3 regions of the Halanaerobium sp. DL-01 genome follow, and region 1 is predicted to be linked to each of the others. Evidence: riboswitches for the same ligand, from Rfam matches in the RefSeq annotation. Region 1 holds a riboswitch; each other region holds the start of a gene.
The links. Region 1 has a riboswitch for molybdenum cofactor ahead of DER71_RS03815 (substrate-binding domain-containing protein). Riboswitches for the same ligand answer to the same signal wherever they lie in the genome.
Positions count from the first base shown of each region.

Region 2: another riboswitch for molybdenum cofactor. It lies ahead of DER71_RS11410 (aldehyde ferredoxin oxidoreductase family protein); the one in region 1 lies ahead of DER71_RS03815 (substrate-binding domain-containing protein).
Region 3: another riboswitch for molybdenum cofactor. It lies ahead of DER71_RS05480 (4Fe-4S dicluster domain-containing protein); the one in region 1 lies ahead of DER71_RS03815 (substrate-binding domain-containing protein).

Region 1 is NZ_QPJN01000007.1:2,895-15,724, reverse strand. Features, by position in the region: gene DER71_RS03850 (YgiQ family radical SAM protein) at 1-329, shown strand, start outside; gene larE (ATP-dependent sacrificial sulfur transferase LarE) at 496-1,305, shown strand; gene larB (nickel pincer cofactor biosynthesis protein LarB) at 1,298-2,071, shown strand; partial or broken gene larC (nickel pincer cofactor biosynthesis protein LarC) at 2,073-3,406, shown strand; gene nikR (nickel-responsive transcriptional regulator NikR) at 3,687-4,109, shown strand; gene tsaA (tRNA (N6-threonylcarbamoyladenosine(37)-N6)-methyltransferase TrmO) at 4,130-5,215, shown strand; gene DER71_RS12365 (hypothetical protein) at 5,484-5,606, shown strand; molybdenum cofactor riboswitch at 5,708-5,838, shown strand; gene DER71_RS03815 (substrate-binding domain-containing protein) at 5,968-6,795, shown strand; gene DER71_RS03810 (ABC transporter permease) at 6,860-7,564, shown strand; gene DER71_RS03805 (ABC transporter ATP-binding protein) at 7,551-8,294, shown strand; gene DER71_RS03800 (amidohydrolase family protein) at 8,389-9,789, shown strand; gene DER71_RS03795 (redox-sensing transcriptional repressor Rex) at 9,746-10,420, opposite strand; gene DER71_RS03790 (Lon protease family protein) at 10,634-12,830, shown strand, end outside.
Region 2 is NZ_QPJN01000054.1:473-6,015, reverse strand. Features, by position in the region: gene DER71_RS11425 (hypothetical protein) at 1-112, shown strand, start outside; gene DER71_RS12005 (hypothetical protein) at 121-258, shown strand; gene DER71_RS11420 (hypothetical protein) at 260-916, shown strand; gene DER71_RS11415 (radical SAM protein) at 1,068-2,369, shown strand; molybdenum cofactor riboswitch at 2,484-2,603, shown strand; gene DER71_RS11410 (aldehyde ferredoxin oxidoreductase family protein) at 2,614-4,419, shown strand; gene DER71_RS11405 (MoaD family protein) at 4,420-4,701, shown strand; gene DER71_RS11400 (HesA/MoeB/ThiF family protein) at 4,702-5,370, shown strand.
Region 3 is NZ_QPJN01000011.1:19,532-32,361, reverse strand. Features, by position in the region: gene hisC (histidinol-phosphate transaminase) at 1-687, opposite strand, end outside; gene hisD (histidinol dehydrogenase) at 738-2,039, opposite strand; gene hisG (ATP phosphoribosyltransferase) at 2,032-2,673, opposite strand; gene hisZ (ATP phosphoribosyltransferase regulatory subunit) at 2,673-3,938, opposite strand; gene DER71_RS05500 (histidinol-phosphatase HisJ family protein) at 4,217-5,023, shown strand; gene DER71_RS05495 (MgtC/SapB family protein) at 5,083-5,739, opposite strand; gene DER71_RS05490 (NAD(P)/FAD-dependent oxidoreductase) at 5,924-7,213, opposite strand; partial or broken gene DER71_RS12485 (aldehyde ferredoxin oxidoreductase family protein) at 7,231-9,103, opposite strand; gene DER71_RS05480 (4Fe-4S dicluster domain-containing protein) at 9,104-9,580, opposite strand; molybdenum cofactor riboswitch at 9,596-9,708, opposite strand; gene DER71_RS05475 (M20 family metallopeptidase) at 10,071-11,258, shown strand; gene otsB (trehalose-phosphatase) at 11,255-12,046, opposite strand; gene DER71_RS05465 (trehalose-6-phosphate synthase) at 12,039-12,830, opposite strand, start outside.

The DNA.
Region 1 (12,830 bases):
CAAGTCATCCAGGCAGCAGACTTGAAGATGCTGTCAGTCTGGCAGAATATCTGCGGGATATTAATCATCATCCAGAACAGGTTCAGGACTTTTATCCTACACCTGGTACTATGTCAACTGCTATGTATTATAGTGGTTATGATCCAAGAACAATGGAAAAAATATATGTGGCAAAAAGTCAAAAAGAGAAAAAAATGCAGAGAGCACTGCTGCAGTATCATAAAAAAAGCAATTATCAGACTGTAAAAAAGGCGTTAAAAAGAGCCGGCAGGGAAGATTTGATCGGCTATGATAAAAAAGCTCTTATAAAACCCAGCTCCAGTTCTTAAAATATTTTTATTTTTTAAATAAGGTATGGTTCTCCCACAAAAAGGTATAATTTTTTAAAACAGACTGGGGATGGGAAATAAGCTGCAGTACTTTATGTGCTAATTTAAGTATATAAATTAATACAAAAAAGATATAAAAAAAATTTAAATACAGGAGTGTGTATCTATGAAGACTGAAAAAAAATACGAAAAACTAAAAAATATACTGAGTGAACTGGGCAATTTTGTAGTTGCTTTTTCGGGTGGTGTGGACAGTACATTTCTTGCAGCAGCAGCTCAGGATGCAGGTGCTGATTTTACTGCACTTACAGTAAAAACACCATTTGTTCCCCAAAAGGAAATCGAGGAGCTTGAAGAACTTGTAGAAAAACTATCATTAAATCATAAAGAAATTGAGTTAAAGCTGGAGGAACTGGGGGAGGCTGTGGAAAACTCGCCGGAAAGATGTTATTACTGTAAGAAAAAAATATTTGGAGAGATTAAAAAATTTGCCGGGGGAAGAATTATTGTTGAAGGCTCCAATACTGATGATATAGGTGATTATAGACCCGGGTTGAAAGCTTTAAAAGAACTTAAAATTAGGAGTCCACTATTAGAGGTAGATCTCAGTAAAAAAGAAATTAGAGAATTGTCATACAGCCTGGGACTTCCTACCTGGGATAAACCTTCACTTTCCTGTCTGGCCACCCGAATTATCTATGGAGACAAAATTTCCAAAGAAAAATTGAATAAAATAGAAGCGGCAGAAGGATTTCTTATGGAAAGGGGTTTTGAACAGCTTAGAGTGAGAGATCATAATAATCTGGCCAGAATTGAAGTTGGTGCTGATGAAAGAGAGAAATTTATGGATATAGAACTAATAGATGCTGTTGAGGCATATTTTAAGAAACTGGGATTTGAATATGTCACATTTGATTTAGCTGGATATAGATCGGGCAGTATGAATCGGATGCTTAAAGGAGGTACTGATGAATAAAGAAGATATAAAATCTGTTTTAACAAAGGTAAAAAGTGGAGAAATAGAAATTGATGCTGCAATGGATGAACTTAAAGATCTTCCCTTCAAGGATCTGGGTTATGCCAAAATTGATAATCACAGAAGTCTTCGCAATGGATTTCCGGAAGTTATTTACTGTGAGAACAAATCACTTGATGAGGTAGAAGGTATTATTAAGGAAATGATGAAAAAAAGAAATAATATTCTTGCAACAAGGGCAAACCGAGAAGTCTACAACCGAATAAAAGATATTGAGCCGGAAGCAGAATATTATGAAAGAGCAAAAATTATATTTATTAAGAAAAGAGAATTGAAAAAAACAGAGAATAAAATTATTGTAGTTACAGGTGGCACATCAGATTTAGCAGTTGCTGAAGAAGCAGCAATTACAGCAGAAGTGCTCGGCAACAGTGTGGAAAGACTTTATGATGTTGGAGTGGCTGGAATCCACCGTCTTTTATTAAATATGGATAAGCTTAATGAAGCCAGTGTGATTATAACAGTTGCTGGAATGGAAGGGGCACTTGCCAGTGTTGTTGGAGGTCTGGTGGATAAACCGGTAATAGCTGTACCTACAAGTGTTGGTTATGGGACCAATTTTGGTGGTGTTTCGGCTCTGCTTACTATGCTCAACAGCTGTGCAAGTGGTGTTGGGGTTGTAAATATTGATAATGGATTTGGAGCTGCCTATCTGGCGGCTACAATTAATATGCAGATAGAAAATGCAGGAAAAGAGGGAAGGTAAAATGGAAAAAATACTATATTTTGAATGCAGTTCAGGAATTAGTGGTGATATGACAATTGCTGCACTGCTGGATTTAGGTCTGGATCAGGAGGAATTTTTAAATAAGCTTAAAAAACTTAATTTATCCGGTTATAAAATAGAGATAAAGAAAACACAGAAAAATGGAATTACAGGAACTGATTTTAAAGTGCTTTTGAACAACACAGCACATCCTGACCATATTTATGAAGATAGTCGTGATCATGAGCACAGTCATCATGATCACGAACACTATCATGACCATAATCACAATGATGACCAGCACAGCCATAATTATGATAAAAAAAATCACAATCATGTTCATAAAGAAGATAAAGGCCATCATCATCCGGGCAGTGGAGAACATCATCACCGCAATCTCGGTGATATAGAGAAACTGATCGATGAAAGTGAGTTAAATGAAAACATAAAAGAATTGAGCAAAAAGATTTTTAGCTATGTAGCCGAAGCAGAGGCAAAAGTGCACAGTAAGCCTTTAAATGAAGTTCACTTTCATGAAGTCGGAGCAGTTGATTCTATTGTAGATATTGTAGGTACTGCAATACTGATAGATATGCTTGATGCTGACTATATTTATTCTTCAGCAGTTCCAATTGGTTCTGGTTTTGTAAATGTGGCCCATGGGAATATACCAGTACCGGCTCCGGCAACTATAGAAATTCTTAAGGATGTACCTGTATATGCGTCTGGTATTAAAAGTGAACTTGTAACTCCAACCGGTGCTGCTATTATAAAAACTCTGGCAGAAGAGTTCTGCCCTCTGCCTGAGGTCAAGATTAAGAAAATTGCCTATGGTGCAGGAAAAAAAGATCTGGAAATAACAAATATGCTGAGGCTTTATCTGGCTGAAAAATCTAAAAAAAAAGTGAAAAACTGCTGATTCTAGAAACAAATATTGACGATATGAGTGGGGAGATTTATTCTTATTTATTTCCAGAATTGTTTACCGCCGGAGCTCTGGATGTTTATTTAACAAATATATATATGAAGAAAAATCGTCCTGCCCAGAAACTTAGTGTTCTCTGTACAGAAGAAAAACGAGAAAAACTGGAAAAAATTATCTTTAATGAAACAACAACTTTAGGTATAAGGAGATATTTTGTTGAAAGAAGCTCTCTGAAGAGAGAACAGTTTATATTTGATTCTTCTCTCGGAAAAGTAAAAATTAAATCTGCTTATCTGGATGGGGAGAAAATTAAATCTGCTCCAGAATATGAAGACTGCAGAAAGCTGGCACAAGAAAATGATATTCCACTTAAAGATGTTTATGATTTGATTAAAAGAGAAGCTGAATAATGGTTTTAACAAATAAAAAGCATGGTTCTCCCACAAAAAGGATATTTGCGTCTCTAACTCATTAAGATTGATTAACGAAAAATGCCTAATGTTCCGCAAATACCCTTTTTGTGGACACATCAAAGCATATAAAAACAAAATAAGTGCTGAGTGCCTGGTTTTTTCATCTAACAGGCACTTTTTTCTTTTTTAAAAGGTTTTTTTAATTAAATACAGAATAGTATTATATAGTAGCACGAATTGCATTTTCGTGCTACTATATAAAGGAGGAGGTGTTTTTGTGTCCAGTTTAAAGCGTTTTGGCGTTTCAATAGATGAGGAACTTCTTGAGCATTTTGATAAAATTAATGAAGGAGTATATAATAACAGGTCTGAAGCAATAAGAGATCTGATTAGAGAAAAAATAATAGAAGAAGAAAATAAGACAGATGAATCAATCGTAGTGGGAACTTTAACACTTATTTATGACCACCATAAATTCGCTTTAACCGATAAAATGAATCAGCTGCAGCATGATTATCACTGTATGTTTAAGAGCAATCTTCATATTCATTTAAATTATGATTACTGTCTGGAAGTAATTGTTGTTGAAGGTAAGATGAAAAAGCTGAATGAGGTTACAAGAAGACTTATTGCACTCAAGGGAGTTAAACATGGGGAATTGACTGTTGTCAACATAAAGGCTTTGGAGGATAGAGAATAATAATAGAGAGAGTGATATTATTGGAATTAATAGAGATAGGATATGTAAAAAGCAAATATAAAAAACCGGTTGGACCTGATAAAATGAAAAAAGCAAGAAGTATAATTGAAGTAAAAGAGGAGTATCAACAGGGGCTTGATAAGCTGGATGAATATGATTATATTCAGGTTTTATTTTACCTCCATAAGTCAGAAGGTTTTGATCTGGTAAGCAGAAGAAGAATGGGGCCCAAACGGGGTGTTTTTGCGTCTCGGAGTCCGCGCCGCCCCAATTCAATAGGAATGACTACAGTAGAAATATTAAAAATAGAGGACAATAAAATTCATGTTTATGGACTTGATGCAATAGATATGACACCTGTAATAGATATTAAGCCCTATACACCATTTATGGATACCCCGGCACTGTCAATGCAGAAAGAAAACCCACGCTATGAAATTGATAAGATGATTAAATATAAAAATATGAATGAGCTGCTGCTTAAGGCAGGAGAACTTCATGGACATTTCTGCCCCTATCTTGCTTTAGGAGTTGTGGCAGCTGTTGATGGAGTGCGTAAATTAGATGTAACAAATGATGGTATGGAAAAAATGCTGGCAGTGGTTGAGACCAACAGCTGTTTTAGTGATGGAATCCAGTATATCAGTGGTTCAACTTTTGGAAACAATGGGCTTATATATAGGGATCTGGGTAAAACTGCTGTTACATTTGCAAAAAGAAATGGAGGTAATATCAGATATATTTTAAAAGATGAGAAAGATTTTATAAAGGATAATTATCCAGAGGCAAAAGAACTTTTCAATAAGGTAATTACCCGCAGAGATGGTACAGATACTGAAGCAGAAAGGCTCAAAGAGGTATGGAAAACTATAGCTTTTGAGATTATAGAAAAAGAAGCAGAAAATGTTTTTAACATTTATCAGAATATAGAAATAGATATTCCAGAATATGCACCCATTTTTGAAGATCAATTTTGTGAAAAATGTGGAGAAAAAATTATGGCTTCCAAATCAGTGAAAAATGGTGGTAGAATTTTGTGCAGATCATGTGCAGGAACAGAATATTTCCAAGTTGACGGAAGTGGAATTGTCAGAAAAATCGAATAGGATAAAATTTATTCAGTTAAACTGCTAATGTAAAAAATTTATTTATGACAAAATCTTTTTTTTGCAGCTCTAAAAATAATTTTCTGAAAACTCTATAATATATTTTCTTGTTAAATTAAGACTCATATAGTATAATATAATTGAACCAACAGAGAGAGAAACTTAGTTTGTTTATGTGGTCGTTTTGTTTACTAAAAAGGAACAAAGTAGACGTGTAGCGAGAATGTTCCCTTACCAAAATCCAAAATTAAAGGGAGGGGCATTTAAAATGACAATCTTTAAGTATAAGCAACTTCAAAATGATGTTAAGACAAAAGAAATTGACGCCAGAGGATATGATAAACTTAAAAGCAAAGCTTTAGTTGATTATTACATGAATGGTGGTTATTAAAAAAGAATCAATTGTAAAATGATGTTTTATTTACCGGAGCTGTAAGGCTCCGGTTTTTATTTGACATTAAATAAAAAATTAGGTAAAATAATTATGAGATAAAAATTATATAACTCCGAGTATTTTGTTCCTAAGGATGTATAGAATATATATCTATGGAGAAAATACCGATAGGGTCAGTAGGGAAACATTCTGACCTCCCGGATTGGAAAGGAGTGATGATTTTGTTTGAATTTAATGGTGTAGACCCACCTTTTACCTTCCGGTAAATTATTTATACGGAAGGTTTTTTTATTGTTTTTTTTATTGTTAAGATTATTTATATTTTTAACAATATTCAGAATATAAAGGGGGGTTTCTTATGAACAAAAAATTATCAATTTTTCTAATTATTTTAATGATTACTCTGGTGTTTAGTGGTATGGCGCTGGCTCAGGACAGATTAATTCTGGCAACAACAACAAGCACAGAAAATTCCGGACTTCTCGATGAAATACTGCCTACATTTGAAGAAAAATTTGATGTTAGAGTAGATGTTATTGCAGTTGGTACAGGTAGAGCCATTAGTCTTGCAGAAAATGGAGATGCAGATATTATACTTGTACATGCAAGAGCAGCAGAAGATGCTTTTGTAGAAGCTGGTTATGGTGTTAACAGAAGAGATGTTATGTATAATGATTTTGTTATTTTAGGTCCAGCAGATGATCCTGCAGGAGTTAAGGGTATGGAATCAGCTGTAGCAGCACTTGAAAAAATTGCTAATTCGGAAAGTAATTTTATTTCTCGTGGTGATGACTCAGGAACACACAAAAAAGAGTTAAGCCTCTGGGAAAAAGCATCAGTTAAACCATCTGGCAGCTGGTATATGGAAACAGGACAGGGTATGGGGGCAAGCATCAATGTAGCCAATGAAAAAGAAGGATATATTCTGGCCGATCGAGGTACATTTTTAGCTTACAGTGGAGATATAGATCTTGAACTACTTGTAAGTGGGGATCCGCTGCTGTTTAACCCATATGGAATAATTCCTGTAAATCCAGCCTACCATACACATGTTAATTATCAGAAAGCAATGGCCTTAGTAGGATATATAACTTCTCAGGAAGGTCAGCAGATGATTTATAATTATACTAAATATGGTGAAAGATTGTTTAATCCATCTGCAATAACACCGGAAAATTTTAACTAAAGATATTTTCTCCAAAATAAATAATATAGTAGTATTATGTTATTATAGATAGAGGTGAAGAAAGATGAACTATATAATAGAAGCATTTCAGGAAGCATGGTATTTAATCATTGGATTTGATAGAGAACTTTTTAATGTGGTTTCAACATCACTGCGTCTTTCTATTACATCAACTTTCTTTGCCTCTATTATAGGAATTCCTGCCGGTATATTTATCGGCAGGACTAATTTTGGACGTAAAAAAATAGTAAATATAATATTAAATACTCTTCTGGGCCTGCCGACTGTGGTTGTGGGAATATTTGTGTATTCCCTTATTTCTAGAAGAGGAATTCTGGGAGAATATGAGATGCTATTTTCTTTTAGAGGTATCATTATTGGTCAGATAATTTTAATTGTCCCACTGATAACTGCTTTAATAAGAAATGCTATTTATTCACTTGATGAAAAGCTCTACAAAACAGCTCTTTCTCTTGGAGCAACAAAAATTCAGCAGTTTAAACTTTTATTACTGGAAGCCCGATATGGAATTATGGGGGCTGTTATTACAGGTTTTGGCCGTGTATTAGGTGAGGTCGGAATTTCTATGATGCTGGGTGGAAATATTAAAGGAGTTACCAGAACAATTACTACTGCAATGGCTCTTGAAACAAATAAAGGTCGTTTTGGATTTGGGCTTGCCCTGGGGCTGATACTGCTTCTTCTTGCTTTTATAATCAATATTGGTGTATATTCTCTGCAGGAGGGGAAAGAATATGAGCAGCGATAAAATTATTTTAAAGGCTTTAAATATAAAAAAAAATATAAAAGGGAAAAATATACTGAATCTGCGGGAGTTTAATGTTTATGAGGGTCAGTTTAATTTTATTATCGGGCATAATGGAAGTGGAAAGACAACATTATTAAATATATTATCTCTTGTAGATGATGATTTTAGTGGTGATCTGATATATAAAAATCAGACTATTGGTCCTAAAACTGATAAAGTTAAGCTCAGAAGAAGATTTTCTGTAATCTGGCAGAATCCATATTTTTACCGAGGTAGTGTAATTTATAATATAAGCCTTCCCCTCAGACTGCGTGGTCTAAATAAAAATCAATATCTCAAAAAAACGGAAGAAATAGCTAAAAGACTTGAAATAGAAAATCTGCTTGAACAGTCAGCTGCAACCCTTTCAGGAGGAGAAAAGCAAAAAGTATCTATAGCGAGAGCATTAATAACTGAACCGGAAATTGTCTTTGTTGATGAACCAACTACCAACCTTGATGAAGAAAGTATAGAATTTTTTAATTCACATTTTGCAGAACTTGTAACAGAGGAAATGACTGTGGTTATGGTGACACATGACAAAAACCAGATAAGAAGTCTGGCTGAAAAAATAACTGTACTCAAAAAAGGATCTGTACAGTACAGCGGCCCGATTAAAGGTCTGCACTATCAGAATGATAATAATTATTACAGTTCAAAGCAGGATTATCGACTTTTAATGAAGAACTAATAATGAAGAACTAATAATAAGGAGTTTCCCCATTTTCAACTCTAAAAATAATTTTTTGGAAACTTCCCTTAATAAAAAGAGGAGTGGTTCTTCTATGGAAAATTTGCTTTTGAAAAATGCTCTGCTGATAGATGAAAAAAGATCTCAGAAAGCTGATGTGCTTATAAAAGGAGAAAAAATTGCTTCTATCGGGAAACCAGGCAGTTTTTCTCAGGTAGAAAAAGCTGAAAATTTAAAAAATATTAATCTGAATGGTAAATACATATTTCCCGGTATTATAGATGCACATACACATTATTATTTAAAATCCAGAAATACAATTACTGCAGATGATTTTTATTCAGGCAGTATTTCTGCTGCAGCAGGTGGGGTAACAACTGTAATTGATTATATTGATTTTCCTCCAGATGCTGATTTTAAAAGTGCTTTTGAAAAAAGATGTCTTAAAGCAGCTGATTCTATTATCGATTACAATTTTCATCAGGTAATTGAGGATTTTAATCAGGAAATATCTAAAAAATTAAAAATTTTAAAAGAAATTGGAATTGCAAGTGTTAAGTTATTTACAACATATAGACGAGAAGGCTATGTGATAGAGCGCGGCAGATGGAGGGATGTACTAAAAAGACTGAAAGAACTCAAACTGCTTCCTACTGTACATGCTGAGGAAGATAAGCTTATTGAAGATTTAGAGAAAATATATTCAAAGCATAATTTAATATCTGCTGACATGCATCCTTCCATTCGGCCTGCAGTTGCAGAAGGACTGGCAGTTAAAGATATGGGTGAAGAAGCATTGCGGGCAGATATTCCCCTCTATATTGTTCATGTTTCTTCCGAATATGGGCTAAAGGAAATTAAAAAACTGAGGAAAAAAGGTGCGGAAATTATAGCAGAGACAGCACCCCATTATCTTCTGCTGGATCAGTCTTATCTTCGACAGGAAGAAGCACAGCTTTATTTAATGACTCCCCCTCTTAGAACAAAATATGATAATGAAATACTCTGGAACGGTGCAGCAGAAGGTGATTTTCAGGTGATTGCTACAGACCACTGTTCATTTACTCCCAGTCAAAAATTTAGGTCTCAATCAGCTCTTGATATCCTGCCCGGGATACCAGGTACAGAGACTCTGCTGGCTTTGATACATCATTTTGGAGTTAGAAGTGGAAAGTTTTCTTTAAATGAAATGATAAAAATGCTTGCTTATAATCCTGCCAGGATTTTTGGTTTATATCCTCAAAAGGGGTCACTGCAGGAAGGAACAGATGCTGATATAACAGTTTTTGATCCAGAAAAAAACATAAAATTAACTGCAGAAAATCTTCATTCTGCAGCTGGTTACAGTCCATATAAAAATTTTGAGGTAAAAGGCTCGGTATATATGACACTGCGAAGAGGTCAGATAATATTTGCTGAAAATAAAACAGCAGAAAAAGGAAGTGGAAAATTTATTCCTGCCAGCACTTCAGATTTTTTTCGCGAGGATCACTGATCTCCTGATTTAAAAAACAGGATAATTTGCACAGTCCCTGATTGATATGCTGTTCCTGTAAAAATACGTTATCTGGTACTTTAAGAGGAATTTCAGCAAAATTCCAGATGCCTTTAATTCCGGCCGCGACAAGGCGGTCGGTTATATTTTGGGCAGCTCCTTCTGGAACTGTGAGTGCTGCAATAGCAACTTTTTCTTTTTTAATAACTTTTTCTAGATTTTCCATCGGCTGAGTTTTTATATTATTAATATATAGGTCAATCAATTTTGGATTTTTGTCAAAAATTGCAGTTAGTTTATAACCTCTTTCTTCATAACCTCGATTGTAAGCCAGTGCCTGGCCCAGATACCCTGCACCAACAATTATAATTTTTTTTGTGTAATTAAACCCCATTATAATGCTTATCTGCTGAAACAGACAGTCAATATCATATCCATAACTTTTGCGGCCAAATGTGCCAAAATAACTTAAATCCTTTCTTATTAAAGAACTGCTGAGTCCGGTGAGTTCTGAGAGTTCTTCTGAAGATATATATTCTTTGCTGGAATCCTGGAGCATTTTAAGGTGATTATAATATAAAGGCAGTCTGTTTATAATAATTTCGGGTATTTTTTCAGTTGATTTTCCCATAACAGATTCTCCTTAATTAATAGTTTGTAAAAAATATAACAATCTTCAATTATATTTTATCTTACTATAATAATTATATCAAGCAGGATAAAAAGAAGATTTACAGAAATAATAATTAAGGAATGAACTCTGAAGTTTTAGATGGGGAGGGTTACCTGCCTATTTAAGGCAAAAAATTTTGTTTAAGAATAACATAATCGAGGAGGAATATTGATGGATAAATATAAAATAACAGATGAAAAACTTGAATTTAAATATGATTTCGAAAATTTTTCTTTTAAGAATACAGATGAGCTTGATTCTATGGAAGGAGAGATAATAGGACAGGATAGGGCTGCCAGAGCAGTTGATTTTGTCATGCATGTAAAAAAACCAGGCTATAATATATTTATGGCAGGACAGTCCGGTACAGGAAAATCAACTTATGCTGAAAAAATGGCAGAAAAAAAAGCAGAAAATATGGAATGCCCAAAAGATATCCTTTATGTTTTTAATTTTTCGGAATACGAAAAACCAAAGGTAATGTATGTACCGGCAGGTACGGGAGCTTCTTTAAAAAATGATATGGAAAAAATAATAGAAGAACTCAAAGAAGAGATACCGCGTGCTTTTGAAGGAGAAGAATATGATGAAGAGAGAAAAGAAATAATAAACCAGTATCAGCCAAAATCCACTAAATTGATGGAAGAATTTGAAAAAGAAGTAAAAGAACGGGGATTCCTTTTGCAGAATACCCCTCAGGGACTTGTTCCTATTCCATTAGATGAAGATGGAGAACCACTTTCACGTGAAGATTATCAGCAGCTGTCTGAAGAAGAAAAAAGTGAAATTAGAGAAGAAATTCAGGAGATTCAGACAGAAATCTCTCAGATTATGCGCCAGGTAAGATCTATCAAAGAAGAAGCACAGGAAGAGCTGGGAAGTTTGGAAAAGAAAATAGGTATTTCTGTAGTACAGCCTATTATTTGTCATCTCCAGGATAAATATGGTGATGTTCCTGAAATAGTTAATTATCTGCAGAAAGTTCAGGATGATATTGCGGAAAATATAAACCGCTTTCGCAGCAGTGATGATAATCAGAAACAGATGTTTCCGTTTGAAATAGATGAAGACGGCAGTTTTTTTAAACGTTATCATATAAATTTGTTTGTTAATCACAGTGATACAAAAGGTGCTCCTGTGGTTTACGAAACTAATCCAACTTATTATAACTTGTTTGGAAAGATAGAAGGTAAAAGTCAGTTTGGTACTATTACGACAGATTTTACAATGATAAGAAGCGGATCTCTTCACAGAGCTAATGGTGGCTTTTTAATTGTACATGCACATGATCTGCTCACAAACCCATTTTCCTGGGAGACTTTAAAAAGAAGTCTGATCAATGGGGAAATTACAGTAGAAAACATTGGTGAGCAGTACAGAAGTGTTCCCATTATTACACTGAAGCCTGAGGCAGTAGAGCTGGATTTAAAAATAATAATGATTGGTTCCCCCTATATTTATTATTTATTATATAATTATGATGAAGAATTTTCTGAGCTTTTTAAAATTAAAGCAGATTTTGATACTGAAATGGACAGAAATTCTGATAATATAGATAGATTTTCTGTTTTTATTTCTACAGTTATTGATAGAGATGATTTAAAACCATTTACAGCCTCAGCTGTGGCAAAGATGGTCGATTTTAGTTCCCGTCTAACAGGGGACAGACAAAAATTATCTACTAAATTTAATGAGCTGATAGATATTCTTTATGAGGCTGATGCATGGGCAGAAAGAAGTAATTCCACATATGTGACAGATGAGTTTGTACTAAAAGCTATAGAAGAAAAAGAAAAGCGCTCCAACCTGCTTGAGGAGAAAGTGCAGGAAAGAATAGATAGAGATATACTGCTGGTAGATGTAAGCGGCTGGGAAGTTGGTCAGATAAATGGACTTTCCGTCTATCAGGCGGGAAATTATGCTTTTGGACGGCCTTCCAGAATAACTGCCAGAACATACCTTGGAAAAGAAGGTGTTATAAATATAGAGCGTGAGGTTAAAATGAGTGGGCAGATACACAGTAAGGGTGTATTAATTTTAACTGGCTATCTTGGTGGTCAATATGCTCAAGAAAACCCACTTAGTTTAACTGCATCCATAGCATTTGAACAGAGCTATGGTGGTATTGATGGTGACAGTGCTACCTGTGCTGAAGTTGTGGCACTTCTTTCTTCACTATCAGATATACCTATTAGACAGGATATTGCTATTACAGGTTCTATGAACCAGAAGGGAGTAGTACAGCCGATAGGTGGAGTCAACGAAAAGGTAGAAGGCTTTTTTGCAGTATGTAGGGCAAAGGGATTGAGCGGAAGTCAGGGTGTTGTGATTCCTGAGAGAAATATAGATAATCTGATGTTAAATGATG
Region 2 (5,543 bases), on a different contig from region 1:
ACTTTTTGCAGTGAAATTGGGAATTAAAAAAGGTGTTGAACCTTCAAAAGGCATGGCAGATCTTGCTAGAGCAAAGGGAATTGAGGTTCTTGAAGCAGAGCAGAAGAGCTAATAGAAATTATGGAGGAAGTAGGTTTTAAGAATCTAAAATTCATTCAGACACTAACCAAGCATCCCAAATATGCAAATGATTTCGTTGAAGAAGCAGTAGAAGGATATAAAAAAGGGGATTATGTGGTCATTAAGGGGGTTAAATAAATTGCAGTTCAAAAGTCTTGTTGAAGAAACAAAAGATAATTGGAAGAAAGTAATTGAGCATCAATTTGTTAAGCAGATTTTTGCAGGTGATCTGGCTGAAGATATTTTTAAGTTTTATTTAAAACAGGATTATTATTACCTAAATCAATCAATGCGAAATATGGCTGTCTTAATATCTAAACAGCAGGATGTTAAAGCAAAGCAGCGGTTGATCGAAGTTATTTATAGTGAAGCAAATGTTGAGTTTGCGGAATTTGAAAAACTGCTTGATTTTTATAATATTGATGCAGATCAATATGAGAAATTCAAGTTAAGTTATGCAAACATTTCTTATTCTAATTATCTGCTTGCTGTCAGTTCGCAAAATACTTTTGCTGAAGGATTGGCAGCTCTTATTCCCTGTTACTGGCTTTATTTAAAAATAGCTGAAAAACATGCTGATAAATTAAAGACAAATCAAAATGGAATCTATAAAAATTGGGCAGCAGTATTTAAAAGAGATGAATTTAGAGAGATGGTTGAAGATTTAATTATTCTTCTAGAAGCAGAATTAACTGAAGATAATTATGAACTGCTCAAATATCACTTTAATAATTCAATTAAATTTGAATATCATTTTTTTGATGATGTATACCACAAAAAATCATGGGAAATTTGATTGAAATAACAATTGCAAAATCTTGACAACAATGATAATGTATAAATAAGCAAATATTAAAATAATTAAATATAATTTAATTTTATTATTCATCTATCATGTATTTATGGCAGATATATATATTATCATTTTAAGGAAGGTGATATCCAGATTGGATTTTTTAGTAAACAACCCACAGTTTTGGAGAACTAATGGTGCAGGTGAAGAACTTCCGGAAAATTTAGAAGTTGAACTGAAAGATGGTAAATTAAAAATACCTGTAAAAGTAAAAGAAAAACTTGGTCTTGATGAGGATACTGCTGTTAAAATTAAGCTTGGTGCAAAAGGTTTTTATTTAGAGAGAAGTGACCCTCTTTTGACTAAGGTCTATATTGAGCCGACAAGTGACTGTAATTTGAACTGTAAGACATGTGTAAGGCACTCCTGGGATGAAGAAATGGGTCATATGGATTTTGATGTCTATAAAAAACTTATTGATGAGTTAAAAGAGTTCAAGCATTTAGAGAAAATTGCATTCTGGGGAATTGGTGAGCCAACTTATCATCCTGAGATTGCTGAGATGATTGCATTAGCCTCAGAACTGGGTGTCAAAACTCAGATGATTACTAATGCTCTACTTTTAGATGAAAAGAAAGTAAATGCTGTCTTAGATGCTGGGTTGGATAGTATAGTTGTTTCAGTTGATGGAACTTCACCTGACACAATGGCAGATATTCGCTCTGGTGCGGATCTGGCCCGGGTTATTGAAAATGTTAAAAGATTTCGCAGCTTAAGAGATAAGAAAAAGCTCGAAACAGAAATTGGTATTGAGTATGTGATTATGAAATCAAATGTTGATGAGCTTAAAGAACTGCGTAAATTAGCTTATGATCTCGGAGCTTCTTTTATCTTTTTGACAAATTTGCTGCCTTATACAGAGTCGATGACTGATGAAATTCTCTATTCATTTTCGATAAGCCGTTCTCAACCTGAAAAAAGAACACATCACAGACCTGAAATATATCTACCTCCTACTGATTTGAGAGAAGATATTATTAAAGATATTGCTGCTATTGGTGGGAAATCAAGTAATATTAGTACTACACAGGTGCCTTTCAATCCACATCAAGGTTACTGTAAATTTGTAGAAGATGGGTCGATTGCGGTTAACTGGCGCGGAGAAATCAGTCCCTGTATTGCTTTAATGCACAGCTATGACCTTTATATTAGAGAAAGAAAAAAGCATATTAATAAATATGTTTTAGGAGATATTGGGGAAGAAGATTTAAATTCAATCTGGTATAGTGATGAATTTAAAAAATTCAGAAAAGATGTAAAGAAATTTCCTTTTTCCGATTGTACTCAATGTTCTGGATGTGAGATGTCAAAGGAAAACGAAGAAGATTGTCATGGAAATGAATTCCCGGTCTGTGGAGACTGTTTATGGGCCAGAGGAGTTATTCAATGTCCCTAAATTTATAACTTAAATTTATATTCAATATAAGTTTAGGTTTTAATAAATAAAATATTCACAAAAATATAAATTTTTCTAAAAATTAAGAAGGATTTTGGCTTTTGATATTTAATAAGTATAATATACCTTCGAGTTATTTTGCCTAAAGAATTTTTCCACGGCATTTTAACCGCTGGGTTGATAAAGAAATGAATCAGCCTCCCGTGCTTGGAAAGAAGAGTAAATCTAAGGAGGTATAACATCAATGGGTAAAATTTATGAGTACAATGTTTTAAGAGTTGATCTTACAAATGAGGAGATCAAAAGAGAGAAAATTGCTGGAGAGAAAGTTAAGAATTTTTTAGGTGGTCGTGGACTTGGATCAAAAATTCTTTATGATGAAATAGATCCTACTATCGATGCTTTTAGTCCTGAAAACAAATTAATCTATGCAGCAGGATTATTAACAGGAACAGCTGCTTCAACAGGCGGCCGTTATATGGTTATTACAAAAGGACCTCTGACAGGTACAATTGCAAGCAGTAACTCTGGTGGATTTTTTGGTGCAGAATTAAGATTTAGCGGAAATGATATTATAATTTTTGAAGGTAAAGCAGAAAAGCCGGTTTACCTTTCTTTAAAAGGAGATAAGGCTGAACTTAAAGATGCTTCTCATCTATGGGGTAAAGGAGTTTATGAAACAACAGATGTATTGATAGAAGAATTTGGCGATGAAAAAGCAAGGGTTAGCTGTATTGGGCCTGCTGGAGAAAACCTCGTTAAGTTTGCTTCTATAATGAATGAAAAAGACCGTGCTGCTGGTAGAACGGGTGTAGGTGCAGTAATGGGTTCTAAAAATTTGAAAGCTGTTGTTGTTAAAGCTGAAGAAAAGCAGGTTGAGTACTTTAAAGATGAAATGATGAAAGTTGTAAGAAAACAAACTAAAACATTGAAAGAGCATGGAGTAACTGGAGAAGGCCTTCCTGCTCTAGGTACAAAAGTTCTTGACAATATTATTAACTCACATGGTGCTTATCCTAGAAATAACTTCCAGTATGCTACATTTGATAAAGTTGATGAAGTATCTGGAGAAGCCTTAGTTGAAAAAGGTTACCTGCAGGGTAACAAAGGATGTTATGGCTGTCCTATCCGCTGTGGTAGAGATACTAAACTGCCTAATGGTCAACAGGGTGAAGGTCCTGAATATGAAACAGGCTGGGCTTTTGGTGCTCAATGTGGTGTAAGTGACTTAAATGCTATTGTACAGGCTAACTTCCTCTGTAATGATCTTGGTATGGATACAATTTCTGCAGGTGTAACAATTGGCTGTGCTATGGAATTATATGAAAAAGGTTATGTAGATAAAGAAGAATTTGAAAATGGTCCAGAATTGACATTTGGCTCTTCAGAATCGGTAACTTATTATACAAGACAGATGGCTCTTCGTGAAGGATTTGGAGATCAGATGGCTGAAGGTTCTTATAGATTAGCTGAAGCTAAAGGTAATGCAGAGTTATCAATGAGTGTTAAAAAACAGGAATTACCTGCTTATGATCCGCGTGGAGTTCAGGGCCATGGATTAAACTATGTTACTTCTAACCGTGGTGGATGTCATGTTAGAGGTTATATGATTTCTCCTGAAGTACTTGGTGTACCAGAAAAATTAGATCCTCAAGAACTAAAAGGTAAGCCGGAATGGGTTAAGTTATACCAGGATCTAACAGCTGTTATTGATTCAATCGGAATGTGTCTCTTTACTTCATTTGCTCTTGGTTTAGAAGACTATGCTGAAATTGTCAATGCAGGTACAGAGTTTGACTTTACTCCTGAAGAAATACTAGAAAATGGTGAAAGAATCTATAACTTAGAACGTCAGTTTAATCTAGAAGCAGGAATCACACCTGCAGAAGATAGATTACCTGACCGTTTTGATGACCCTCTACCAGATGGAACATTTAGAGGTATTAGTACTAAATATAGAGAGATTCTGCCTGAGTATTATGAATTGCGCGGTTGGCAGGAAGATGGCTATATTAGTGATCAAAAATTAAGTGAGATGGGATTGAAGTAAATGTCAATTAAAGTTAAGTTCTATTCTTTATTTAAAATAAACTTAAAAAGTTCAGGAAAAGAATATCAAATAGATGATGAAATCACCGTCACAGATTTGATTTCTATGCTGGACGATGATTATGATGGATATTTTAGTCATAAATTATTGGATGCCGGGGAAATTGCTCCCGGCTCCATCATTTTAATTAATGGAGAGAATGTTATTCATATTGATGGCCTTGACTCAAAAATAAGGGATGGAGATACAATTACATTATTTCCTCCATCAGCAGGTGGTTAGATGAAAGATTATCTAAAAAGACAGCTGGGATTATTTTCTAAAGATGAAAGAGAACTGATTTCTGATTTAAATGTTATGGTAGCTGGTGCAGGTGGACTTGGTACTAATCAAGCCATTCAACTGCAGAGAATCGGAATTAATAAGATCTATCTTTATGATTATGACCAGGTTGAAATATCTAATTTAAATCGCCAGCTCTGCTATGGCAGAGAAGATATCGGCAGATATAAAGTTGAAGCTTCACTTGAATTTCTGCAGAGTTTTAATCTTGAGACAGAGATTATTCCTAAACAGGAAAAGATAACTGAAGAAACTAAATTACCTGCAGATATTGATATAATTTTTGATGCTCTGGATAATTTCGAGACACGTTTTATCTTAGAAGATTTAGCTAAAAAAAATAATTTAGCTTTGATTCATGCTGGTGTTGAAGGGTTTTTTGCTCAGCTGATGCTTATACTCCCGGAGAGTAAGACTTCTCTTAAAGATATTTTCGCTGGAGCTCAAAAAGGTGATGTGCCAGATGTTTTTTCACCAGCTGTAACAATTACAGCAGCATTTCAAGTAATTGAGGCTTTGAAATATCTTTTAGATAGAAAAGAAGCTCTTGAACATGAAATTCTCCATATTGATATGATTAATAATGAAATTGACAGAATCCAATTATAATCTTGATTTTAAGAATAATTAAGTTTAAAATATAGATAATGATGTTTATAAGCCCTGCTTTGACAGAGGGCTTTATTTAATGCTTAAGAAAAATAAAATCGAATTATATTATTAGTCAGCAGCAGTGCTGATTGAAGATAACGTCAAATAAAATATGATAGTTACCATAAAAT
Region 3 (12,830 bases), on a different contig from region 1:
AAAAGTCCTGCATACAGCAATATTAGAAATTTTTTTAACCTCAGGCATAAAATTATTTCTACTGAATTCTGCATAGGCCTCATCAATTATTACCGGACCTTTATAATATTCTGCAGTTTTCAGCACGATCTCCCTGTCTAAAATCTCACCGGTTGGATTGTTTGGAGAACAGAAAAAAATCAGCTTGGGATTGTATTTATCGATTTCTGTTTTAATATTTTTAAAAGTAAATTTTTTTTCTATAAGAGGTAGATCAACATATTTACCACCATTTACTTCAGTAAAATATCTGTACATAGAAAATGTTGGAGCCGGTGAGAGAACATAATCACCTTTATCAACAAAAGTTCTTACAATTAGCTCAAGCAGATCATCTGATCCATTTCCTGCTATTATCTCTTCAGATTTTACATTGATACCAGTATTATGCTGTAAAAAAATTGATATTTTTTCGCGCAGGCTGTCAGAATAAAGTTCAGGGTACCTATTTATATTAAGCTTATCAAATTTTTCTTTGAATTTATCTTTAATCTGTTGAGGCAGGTCAAAAGGTGACTCATTACCTGATAAATCAATTTTTACCTTAAAACTATCTTTTTCTCCCATATATGGAGAAATAGCTTTCACTTCAGGTCTAAGAAAATTTTTAAAAATTTTTTCTTTTTTATTATAATTATTACTGCTCATTATTTCCTCCTTCTAATTTTACTGTTTTCGAATTTAATTTATAAATATACTTAACTGTCTTTTCTAATACGAATTGAATTAGCATGTGCATCAAGTCCTTCACCCTCTGCCAGACATATAATATCAGCAGATGCTTTTTCCAGAGCTTCTCTGCTGTAGTAAGCAAACCCCGAATATTTAACAAAATCTCTTACAGATAATGGTGAAAAAAATCTTGCTGTTGAATTTGTCGGCAGAACATGATTGGGGCCGGCATAATAGTCACCAACAGGTTCTGGAGTATATTCGCCTAAAAAGATTGATCCAGCATTTTCCACCGACGGCATAATTTCGAAAGGATTCTTTACTGCCAGCTCTAAATGTTCAGGAGCAATCAGATTTATTATTTCAACTGCTTCTTTCTGATCTTCAACTTCTATTATCAGCCCATAATTTTCCAGGGATTCTTTAATAATTTCCTTTTTTCTCATATTTTTAATTTGCTTTTCTAATTCTTCTTCTACTTCTGCAGTCAGTGATTGAGAATCCGTAACCAGAATTGCAGCTGCCAGCGGATCATGTTCAGCCTGACTCATCAGATCTGCTGCAATATAGGCAGGATTAGACTCTTTTTCTGCCATAATCAAAATTTCACTGGGACCGGCTATCATATCAATTTTCACCTGACCAAAAACCAATTCTTTAGCCATTGAAACATAGATATTACCCGGTCCAACAATTATATCAACTCCAGGCACAGTATCAGTCCCATATGCTGCCGCTGCAACCGCCTGAGCACCACCAGCTTTAAAAATCCGATCAACTCCTGCAATTTCTGCTGCTGCTAGAATTACTGGATTCACCTGTCCGTTTTCATCAGGTGGAGTAAGCATAATAATTTCTTCAACACCAGCTACTTTTGCCGGTATAACTGTCATTAAAACAGAAGAAGGGTAGGCTGCTCTACCTCCCGGCACATAGACACCTGCCCTTTTTAGGGGGCGGCAGATCTGACCTGTAATAATTCCTGTCTTTTTTTGCTTTTGCCAGGATCTATCTTTTTGTTCAGCATGAAAGTCTTCTATATTTGCTGCAGCATTTTTAAGTGCTTTTTTAAAATCAGCATCCACTTCTTTAAAAGCCTCTTCTATTTCTTCTCTATCTATTTCCATATCTTCTGCTGTAAATTTTACTTTATCAAAGCGAGCTGTATATTCTAAAACTGCTTTATCTCCTTTATCTTTAACATCCTTAATAATTTCTCCCACTATTTCTCTATATTGAGACAGATTATCATCAGCACGGTTTTCCAGCAGCTCTTTTATTTTCTCAACATTTTTGCGTCCTTCTTTTATTTTTTTTATTTTAAGCATTTCCATCATCTCCATTAACAACTTTATCTAAAGCTTCAATAATAGCTGTAATTTCATTTTGTCTGGTCTTCATACTCACCTTATTTACCACCAGTCGGGCAGATAGATCCCTGATACTTTCATAAATTACCAGACCATTTTCTTTTAAAGTTCTACCAGTCTCTACAATATCCAGAATTGTATCAGCAAGACCTGTCAGAGGTGCAAGTTCAATTGAACCATTCAGCTTAATTATCTCAACCGGTTCACCTCGGCTGCGAAAAAAGCGCCGGGTAAAATCTGGATATTTAGTTGCTACTTTACGCTCAAGCAGAGTATCTTTGCGGTCAGGCAGACCAGCCAGAGCAAATTCACAGACACCATATTCTAAATCAAGCACTTCATAAAGATCACGATTTTCTTCCAGAAGAGTATCTTTACCAACAATACCCAGATCAGCAGTACCATATTCAACATAAATTGGTACATCTGCAGGTTTAACAAGTATAATTTCTAATTTTTCACTTTCTATTTCAAAAATTAACTTGCGTGATTTAAGCATATTATCAGGCATGTTATATCCTGCCTGGCGAAAAAGTTTGACTGCTTCTTTAGCCAGCCTTCCTTTGGCCATGGCAATACAGAGATTTCCCATCATTCCCACTCCTCAATTTTATTTAAAATTAGATATTCAAGTGCTTCTTTTCTATTTCTTTTGAGTACAGCTATTTCTCCACCAGTCTGCTTAAGCTCCAGACATTTTTCTTTTATATAAATTTCAAAGTCTATTTGCTGAAAGTCAATATACTCTTTATCTGCACCATTGTAGACTTCTGCAGCAAATCCTGCTTCTCTCAAATCTTCAGCCAGCAAATAAGCAAATTTAAAATCTTCTTTTTTTTCATAGGACAGCAAAAATCTCTGTACAGGATCTTCATTAAAATTTCCTGTTCTATTCAAAAAATCAAGCAAATTCTCAATCTCAAGTGCAAAACCAACGGCGGCTTCTTCAACTCCAAATTTTTCGGTTAAATTATCATAACGGCCTCCACTTGCAAGAAGATTGCTGTATCCTCTGGCATAACCTTTAAATATTAATCCGGTATAATAACCGTGACGTGATATAAGCATCGGATCAAAAGTAATATACTTTAAACTATCAAATTCTGTCAGCTTATTAAATAACTTTTCTAGAGTTTTCAAAACCTGACCTGTCTCAGCTGACAGAGGCATTTTATTTAATTCTTTAATAACCTGCTGAGGATTACCAAATAATGAAGGCAGCCTCAGTAAAATTTCTGCTGTATTATCTGCCAGATCTATTTTTTTAATATAGTTTTTTATTCCAATTTTATTTTTAGCCGCCAGAAGTTTCCTGAGCTCTTTCTTGGCTTCCTCATTAATTTTTAGATCAGAGAAAATTTCATTGATTAAATCGGCATGACCAATATCAACCAGAGGTTCCTCCACACCGACTTTTTCCATTGTTTTGATCAAGAGCAAAATCATTTCTAAATCAGATTCTAAATTATCTGAACCGATAAGCTCAACACCAGCCTGAGTTTTTTCTTTTAAACTTAAACTCTGTGAATTTTTTGACTGAAAAGCTGAACTTAAATAAGAAAATTTTAGGGGGCGAGGACTGTTCTGAAAACGGCTTGCTGCCAGTCTCGCAATAGGCATTGTTAGATCAGGTCTTAAAACAAGTATCTGACCTCTATCATCAACAACCTTAAACATCTCATCTTTATCCACCAGACCTTCTATCCCAGCATAAAGTTCCAGAGATTCCAAAGTTGGAGTTATTACCTCTCTGTAGCCGCTGGATTCAAAAACTTCTCTTATTATTTGATATATAGTTCTTCTTTTTCTTAATTCTGCCGGCAAAATATCTCTTACTCCTTCTACAAATGTACTCATCTATATTATCCCCCTTGTTTTATCTCTTTATCATAGTAAAGTATTAAAGTATTGTATTTATTATAGTTATTATTCTGCCTGCTGTCAAGTTATTTGAGCAATTATTTTATTTTTTATTTATTTTTTCATCTGCAGCCGGAAAAACATATACCCTCAGTTCAAAAAACTAATTTATAAAATTAATTTCATTTATTTATAGATTATGCTATTATATTTATAAATAGTAATAGTCAGATATTTATAATCAAAAATATCTACACTAAATAAGGAGGAAATTTATGCTTGCTGACTACCATCTGCATTCTCAATTTTCTGCAGACTCAAAACTTGATTTAGATACTATCTGCAGGACTGCTGTTAGTAAAGAAATAAGGGAAATAGCTGTTACAGATCATCTCGATATAGATTACATGGATGATACAATTGAATTTATTTTGGATAAAGAAAGCTATCTGAATGAACTGGAAAAATACCAGCACAAATTTGCTGGAAATTTAAAAATTAAAAAAGGAATAGAAATGGGATTACAGCTCCACATTTTTGAGGAGTGTGATAATTATCTTGCTGATGATTTTGATTTTATTATTGGTTCATTCCATACAGTAGAAAAAGCTGACCTTTATAGAGGCGATTTCTTCAGAGGCTATGAGCAGTGGGAAGCTTATATACAATATCTAAAGACAGTTCTAGATGTTGTAAAAAATTATAATAATTTTAATGTTATCGGACATTTTGATTTAGTAAGAAGATATGGAAATTTTAACAGCAGTCCAGATTTGATGGAAAATAAAACTGCAGCTGAATTGATTGAAGAAATTTTAAAAATACTTATTAAAAATGGTAAAGGGCTTGAGGTTAACACTTCAGGCTATCATCTTGAAGATGGACAAAATCCTATGCCTAGCTGGAGTATTTTAGAACTATATTATGAACTGGGAGGCAAAATACTAACTCTTGGTTCTGACAGCCATTATGCTGAACAGATTGGATATAAATTTGAAGAAACAGCTGAAAAATTAAAAGAAATTGGTTTTGAAACACTGACTACTTTTACGGAAGGCAAGCCTGATTTTTATAAAATATGAAAAAGACTCTGCCTCAAACTTACAGAGGAAGAGTCTTTTTAATCCTTTTTACTATATGCTCATTTTCCAATATTAATCTCCATTATATCATCCAGCTGCATCAGCTGATCAGCAGTATTAATAATGTTTTTATTATCTTTATATTTTAAATTTAACTTTACTATAAGCTGCTGTGAATCAAAATTTCTTTCTACATCAATATCTTTGATAATAACACTGTTTTCCTGAATAATTTTATTTATGTTACAGAGAAGATTATCGCTATTTTTGGCTTTGCATTTAATTAGCTTATCCTTTTTACCGTCTTTGCTGAATTCAAATCTATTTAATAAATATAAGGTTATTATTACAAGTAAAGTTGTCATTAAGGCCAAAAAATAATAATTTCCGCCAATTGCAAGACCAATTGCCGCTGTAGCCCACAAACTTGCTGCTGTAGTTAAACCTTTAACAGAAAACCCCTCTTTTATAATCGTTCCAGCACCTAAAAAACCAACTCCACTAACTACCTGAGCAGCTATTCTTCCTGCATCATTTTCCACATGTATTCTATGCATACTTAAAGAAATCATCATAATAATTGTAGCACCTACACCAACCAAAATATGTGTTCTCAATCCGGCAGGTCGATCATGTCTTTCTCTTTCAGATCCAATTACTCCACTCAACATTAAGGCCATTATCAAATTAATTACTATATTTTTTTCTGAAACCATTTTTTCACCTCTCTTCTCACTTCTCACTATTCACTTCTCACTATATTATTTATTTCTTCTCTAAAAATAATTTGTTTCCTGCATTCTTTTTCAACTGCAGATAAAATCCATATTTATGTAAAAAGCAAAAAAGAAACCCCCACCAGGGAGCTTCTCTGTGCTCTACATTTATTTTTAATCTATTTTACACAATTGTCAGTTCAAAATTTGCTGTTTTTAATAAAACTTTTTCCTTCATAAGTTCAGCATAGTTTATACCATGTTTTAATATGTGTTTTGCTCTATTTTCTATTTCTATCTGCTTTTTAATCAGCAGATAAAGAACACCTATATCATCTGTCTGACCAATAGTAATTGCTCCTATCAGCCTGTGACCCGAAAATACTAATTTGCGGTAAATACCCTTTCCAGGTTCATTTCTGACATAAACATTATATTTTTCTTTTTCTTCATCATTCAGCTGGACTTTTCCAACAGCATAAAATAAAAGATCAATTATCTTAAGAGCATTCAAATTAAGTCCACCTTCATAGCTGCTTTCAATATTCAGCATATTTTTGGCTGCTGTTTTACCCTGCCAAATCGCATCGGGCCAGATTGCATAAGCAGAATTTCCGTCTTCCAGAAAATCAGGAGCAGAAACAACATCACCGGCAGCAAAAATGTTTTCAGTGCCTGTCTGCATCTTTTGATCAACAATAATTTCCCCATATTTGTTGAGTTCAACTTCGCCATTTACAAAATCAGTATTGGGTCTTACCCCTTTACCCACCAGAACCAGTTCTCCTGTTAGAGTTTTGCCGCTCTGGAGTTTTATCTGCTTTACATGTTCATTTCCGATTATTTCTGCTGGAGACTCACCTGTCATTATGTTAATTCCTTTACTTTTAAGATATTTCTCCACCAGAAAAGCGGCCTCTGGATCAAGCATCTGTGATAGGACCTGAGGGGAACGAATAATTATTGTTACCTTTTTATTGAGATTATAAAATGCTTCTGTAGCCTTCATACCAACCAGACCACCACCAAGGATAAAGCAGTGTTCTACCCTAACATCATTCAGATAACTCTTTATTTTAATTACATCACCATAATCACGGAGGTTAAAAACACCCTTAAGTTCTTTTCCATTATAATCAGGCATTTTAGGACTGCTTCCAGTTGCTATCAACAGCTTATCATAACTTATTTTTTCTCCAGAAGAAAGAATTAATTCCTTTTTATCAGAATTAATTTCTTCTGCTCTACAGCGGTCCAGCACCTCTACTCCCATCTCATCAAAATAGTCAGGAGAGCGGAGGAAAATATTTTCCTCCGCAATTTGATCACCAATAAGATAGCTGGTTAAAATTCTTGAATGGGGGCGGGCACTATCTGCTGTAACAATTGTAATATTAGAATGTGTATCATATTTGCGGATAGTTTCCAGTGCACTTAGTCCGGCGGCACTGCTGCCTATAATTACATATTTCATAATTTACCCCCATTTTGCTATAATTTCAGTTCATCTTTTTTCTCTTCTGATGGTATACCCTTTTCATTCCAGCCGCGCAGCTGATAATACTCTGTCAGCATCTCATCAAGTTTAACCACATTGCCTGCTCTTGGACCTGATTTAATAGGAACATTCAGCAGACGTGGATTTAGAGTATCATCTTCTTTAGTAATACCTGCTTTATAATTGAAGAGGCGCTCCAGATTCCAGATTCTTTCTCCAGCTTTCATGAGTTCCTCTTCTGTATAATCAAAACCTGTAGCATAATTCAGCAGTCTGTATACTTCATCTCCACCAATGGCAAATGTATTAAATAGACATAAGCCGGCAGAATCTACTGCTGCAGTTAGATCCTGAAATGTTTTTGTCCAGAAAGCTTTATCCTCAGTTGTCTCAGGATCCAGCTTCTGTGGAAGGCCGAGAACTTCAGGAGAAGTCATATACCCTCTGACATGACAGCCACCTCTATTGGAAGTAGCATATTCAAGCCCCATTCCCTGGCTTCCTCTTGGATCATAGGCAGGGTACTCCTGTTTTTTACTGGTCATAGAATATTCTGGAACTCCATATTCTTCAGCCAGGCGATATGAACCTCTGGCTAATTTTTCGCCAAATCCTTTCTTTTCAGCAGTCAGTTTTGTTGCTTCAATAATTACATCCTCATTTCCAAATTCTAAATCAAGGCCGGTTTCTTCTCTGCTGAGAATCCCATCTTCCTGCATGTCCATAGCACAGGCAATAGTTGTTCCCATTGTAATTGTATCAATACCTAAATCATTACATAAATAACTGGCCTTTGTTATAGCTTCCAGATTATCTATACCACAGTCAGGTCCAAATGCCCATAGAGTTTCGTATTCAGGACCTTCTCCTTTACCTTTATACTTTCCAGATGGTACTTCTGTTACTCGACCACATGCGATTGCACACCCAAAACAGGCTTTATTTTTAATCAAGAGATTTTCAGCAAGGGTTTCTCCACTGACTTTATCTGCATTTTCGAACATACTTTCCCGGAAATTTCTTGTCGGTAAATTCCCGTTCTCATTGATTACATTTACAAGACTGGCAGTTCCTAAAGCAGCAAGTCCTTCACCTGTTAAACCCTGTTCATTTATTTTTTTCTTGACCTCAAAAGCTGTTTCCATAAACTTTTCTTTATTATCTACCTGTATGCCTTTTTTACCTCTCACAACAACAGCTTTAAGATTTTTCGAACCCATAACAGCACCAACACCGGTCCGGCCGGCCGCCCTGTCGCGGTCATTCATTATATTAGAAAATAACACCTGATTTTCTCCAGCCGGGCCAATATTCAGAACACGGGCTTCTTTATGTGTTTCCTCTCTTAACTTAGTATCTGTTTCATATGTGTTTTTACCTTATCCAGAAGAAATATTAAAATTATATTATCGCAACTCTTAACTTAGTATCTGTTTCATATGTGTTTTTACCCCAGAGGTGTGATGCATCACGTATTTCCACTTCTCCATTATCAATCCAGACATAGACAGGTTTATCAGCTTTACCTTCAAATACAAGCATATCATAACCTGCATATTTTAGCTCTGCGCCCCAGTAACCGCCAGTATTTGATCCAGTAATCCCACCTGTTAGAGGTCCTTTTGTTACGACATCCAATCTTCCTCCAGCATTAGCCATTGTTCCTGTTAGTGGACCGGTTGCTAAAAAGAGTTTATTTTCCGGACTAAGCGGGTCTATATCAGCAGCTACTTCATCATAAAAGTATTTTACCGCAAGACCTCTTGCTCCTATATAATTCTTTGCTAATTTTGGATTTAATTTTTCTTCTTTTACATTTCCATGAGTAAGGTCAATTCGCAAAAATTTTCCTGTATAGCCTTTCATTTATAGCTGCCCCCCTTTTAAAACTTTTCTGATTTCTTCAGCAGCACTCCTGCTTCTTGCTGTGTCAAATTCATCTGTTTCTTCATAGCTCAGTGCACCAGCAGAACAGATGTCAACACAGGCAGGTTCACCCTTACATAAATCACACTTTGTTACTACACCCCTGCCGGGAACATCTTTTATTGCCCCTACCGGACAGACACTTACACACATATGGCAGCCAATACATCTGTCTTCATTGATTACTACTGCCCCTGCCTCATTTCTGCCAATAGCGCTGGCAGGACAGACATCCATACAGAGTGGGTCCTCACACTGTAAACAGGTAAGAGGAACGGTCACCATCTCCTCCGGAAAATAAACTGCTTTGATAAGTGCCCGCATCGGATTAAATTCTCCTTCTTTTGTCATTGAGCACACCAGTTCACAGTCACGACATCCAGTACATTTTTCAGGTTCGATAACAATTTTTTTCAACTGTAAATCCCCTCCCTTTATATTTTATATCCTCCTTTGCACAATGGCAGGCCATAGAATTACTCCTATAACCCTGACGCCTGAGCCGCCTAAATATAGGTGGAGACAGGTCGGAAGAAGATTGTAAACAGCTTAATATTTAAATTGATATTTAAAAAATTATAATATTTGCCTTTTTATGTTTTTTGTGTTTATAAATATTTTTCTACAAATATATTTCTATAAAAATTTAAAAATACCTTTTAAAATTAACTAATTTTCATACAATTTGTAAAATTTTCAGTTCTTTAATAAATGTTATGAAATCTAAATAGCACCGATTGAATCATATTATCTCTTTAATTTTTAAAAAAATTATCAGATTAACTGGATTTTAAACATGATATCAGATAAAATTTATATAAATCAACTACATATATATAATTCTGCTGTAAAATGTGGCTGAAAAATACTGATTTGTAAAAAAATTAAAATTAAGGGTGAATAAACTATGAATAGCAATTCGGATTTAAAAAAACTTCGGGAATCTCTTTTTTCTGAAATAGAAAATTTAAAAGAAGAAGCCTTTTACATCAATGATTATATTGCTGAAAATCCTGAATTAGGTTACAGAGAATACAAAGCTGCCTCTCTACTAACAGAAATTCTTGCTGACCACAATTTTAGCATAGAAAAAAATCTCTCAGGTATCGAAACTGCTTTCAGGGCCAGCTATAATTTTAATGGAGATGGACCGACTATTGCTTTTCTCTGTGAATATGATGCACTGCCGAATATAGGACATGGCTGTGGACACAATATGATTGCAGCAATGAGTACAGCTGCCGGAATTGCTTTAAGTAAACTGAACATAAAAGGAGGTAAAATTGTAGTTATCGGCTGTCCGGCTGAAGAAACAGGTGGAGCTAAAGTACAGATGACAGAAACAGGTGTTTTTGATAATATAGACTGTGCAATGCTTCTCCATCCTTCCAATATTAATCAGGTCTATTCTACAACACTGGCAATAAAAGCAATTCAGTTTAATTTTCATGGTCAAACTGCTCATGCTGCTGGAGCTCCAGAGAAGGGCATAAATGCACTGGATGGAGTAATACAGTTTTTTAATGGCATTAATGCACTGCGAGAACATTTGCGGGATGATGCTCGGATACATGGTATTATTACAAATGGTGGAGAAGCTGCCAATATTGTACCCGATGAAGCCGAAGCTCAATTCTACTTCAGGGCCAGAGATAAAAAATACCTGCAGGAAATTATCAAAAAAGCGGAAAATACTGCTGAAGGAGCAGCTTTAATGACAGGATGTAAAGTCGAATGGAAGGAATACGAAAATCCCAATGATGATCTCAGACCAAATCGGATGCTGGCAGATATTTTTGAGCAGAGTATGAAAGAAATCGGAACCAATAAAATAGAACCAGCAGCACACCACTACGGATCATCAGATATGGGAAATGTGAGTCATGTTATCCCTGTTATTCACCCATATATTAATCTGGGCAGTGAACTTACAGGACATACAAGAGAACTCGCAGAAAAAACCACTACTAAAGAAGGTCATACTGTTTTGATAAATGGAATAAAAGCTCTGGCATTAACAGGACTTAAAATTTATAGTGACAGGCAAAAATTAGAAAAAATAAAAAAAGAATTTAAAAAAACCTGCTCTAATTAAAGCAGGTTTCGCAAAAATAAATATACTTCTTCTGGATTATTTAGATAATATTCAGCAGATGTGTGTAAATCACCACTATTTTTTACGTAAATACTCAATCCTTTTTCAATTACAGCAAACGCATCTTCATCAGTCCTATCATCACCAAGATAAATATTATACCCACTATTAAGATTATACTGTTTTTTAAATCTGTCAGCTATATAATTTACTGCTTTTCCCTTATTCCAACCAGCAGGCCTAATTTCTACAACCTGACGTCCGGAAATAACTTCCAGATTATCTAAAGATAATTTTTTAATTTTAGTTTCCAAAGTTTTTTGGACAGATACTTTCTCCAGATCATTATTACAGTGAAAAGCAGCTGCAAAACCCTTATCCTCAATTTTTATATCATCATTTATTTTTAATTCAATATCTGATAATAATTCTTCAAATACAGATCTAAATTCATCTTTTTTATAAATGGGATAAATAACCTTTTCTGCAAAATTGAGATCAATTTCCAGTCCATGGCTTCCTGCATAATTTAAACCCTTTAATTTCAGCATAGACTCCAGATCATTTAGTGCTCTCCCGGAAATCAAGCATATATATAGATCTGACCTGCAAAGCAGCCTTTTTAATACCGCTTTAATTCCCGGAAAAGCATCTGCCTGCTCCGGTTTATCAGAAAAAGGAGCCAGAGTACCATCATAATCGAGAAAAAGAAAAATATTTTCTGCTGCTTCAATTTTATTTTTTACTTCTTTTAGACTTCTCTCCTGCAGAAGGTATTTTTTATTCATATACTTCAGCCCACTGCTTTAAAAAAGAATCTCTCCACCAGTTAATATCATATTTTTTCAGCTTTTCTTTTTCAATCTTTAGACGCTCTTTCCTTTCTTTTTTCGGCATTGTTAGAGCACTATAAATGGAATCTGCTATTTCTTCCTGGTTATATGGATTTACAATCAGCGCATTATCAAGGTACTCTGCCGCACCGGCAAATTCTGACAGTATCAGTACCCCATCTTCCTGGACAGCAAGATATTCTTTTGCCACTAAATTCATCCCATCTATCAGAGGAGTAATCAGTGCTGCATCTGCTGCTTTATAATAGGGGAGGAGCTTTTCCTGTGGTAAGGAACCATAAAAATATTTAACCGGTACCCAGTTATCTTTTTGATATTTCCCATTGATTTCAGCAATCTTTTTATTTATTTTTTCCCTCATCTTCTCATATTCAGCCACTTTATTTCTGCTTGGGGAAACACGCTGAAGAACTGTCACTCTACCTCTATATTCAGGATATTTTTCAAAAAATTTATCGATCCCTTTAAGCCTCTGCCAGATGCCTTTGGTATAATCAAGGCGGTCAACTCCAAAAATCAATTTTTCTATATTATATCTCTTTTTTATTTTTTCTGCTTCTTTATAATAATTTTTGTTATCAATTAATTTAGAAAATTTATCATAATCTATTCCCAATGGTATACTGCTTATCTTAGTTTTTCTACCTTTGTACTTTATTTCCTGTTTCCGATAGTTAACTTCTGCTCCGATCTGATCTGCACAGCTGATAAAATTATA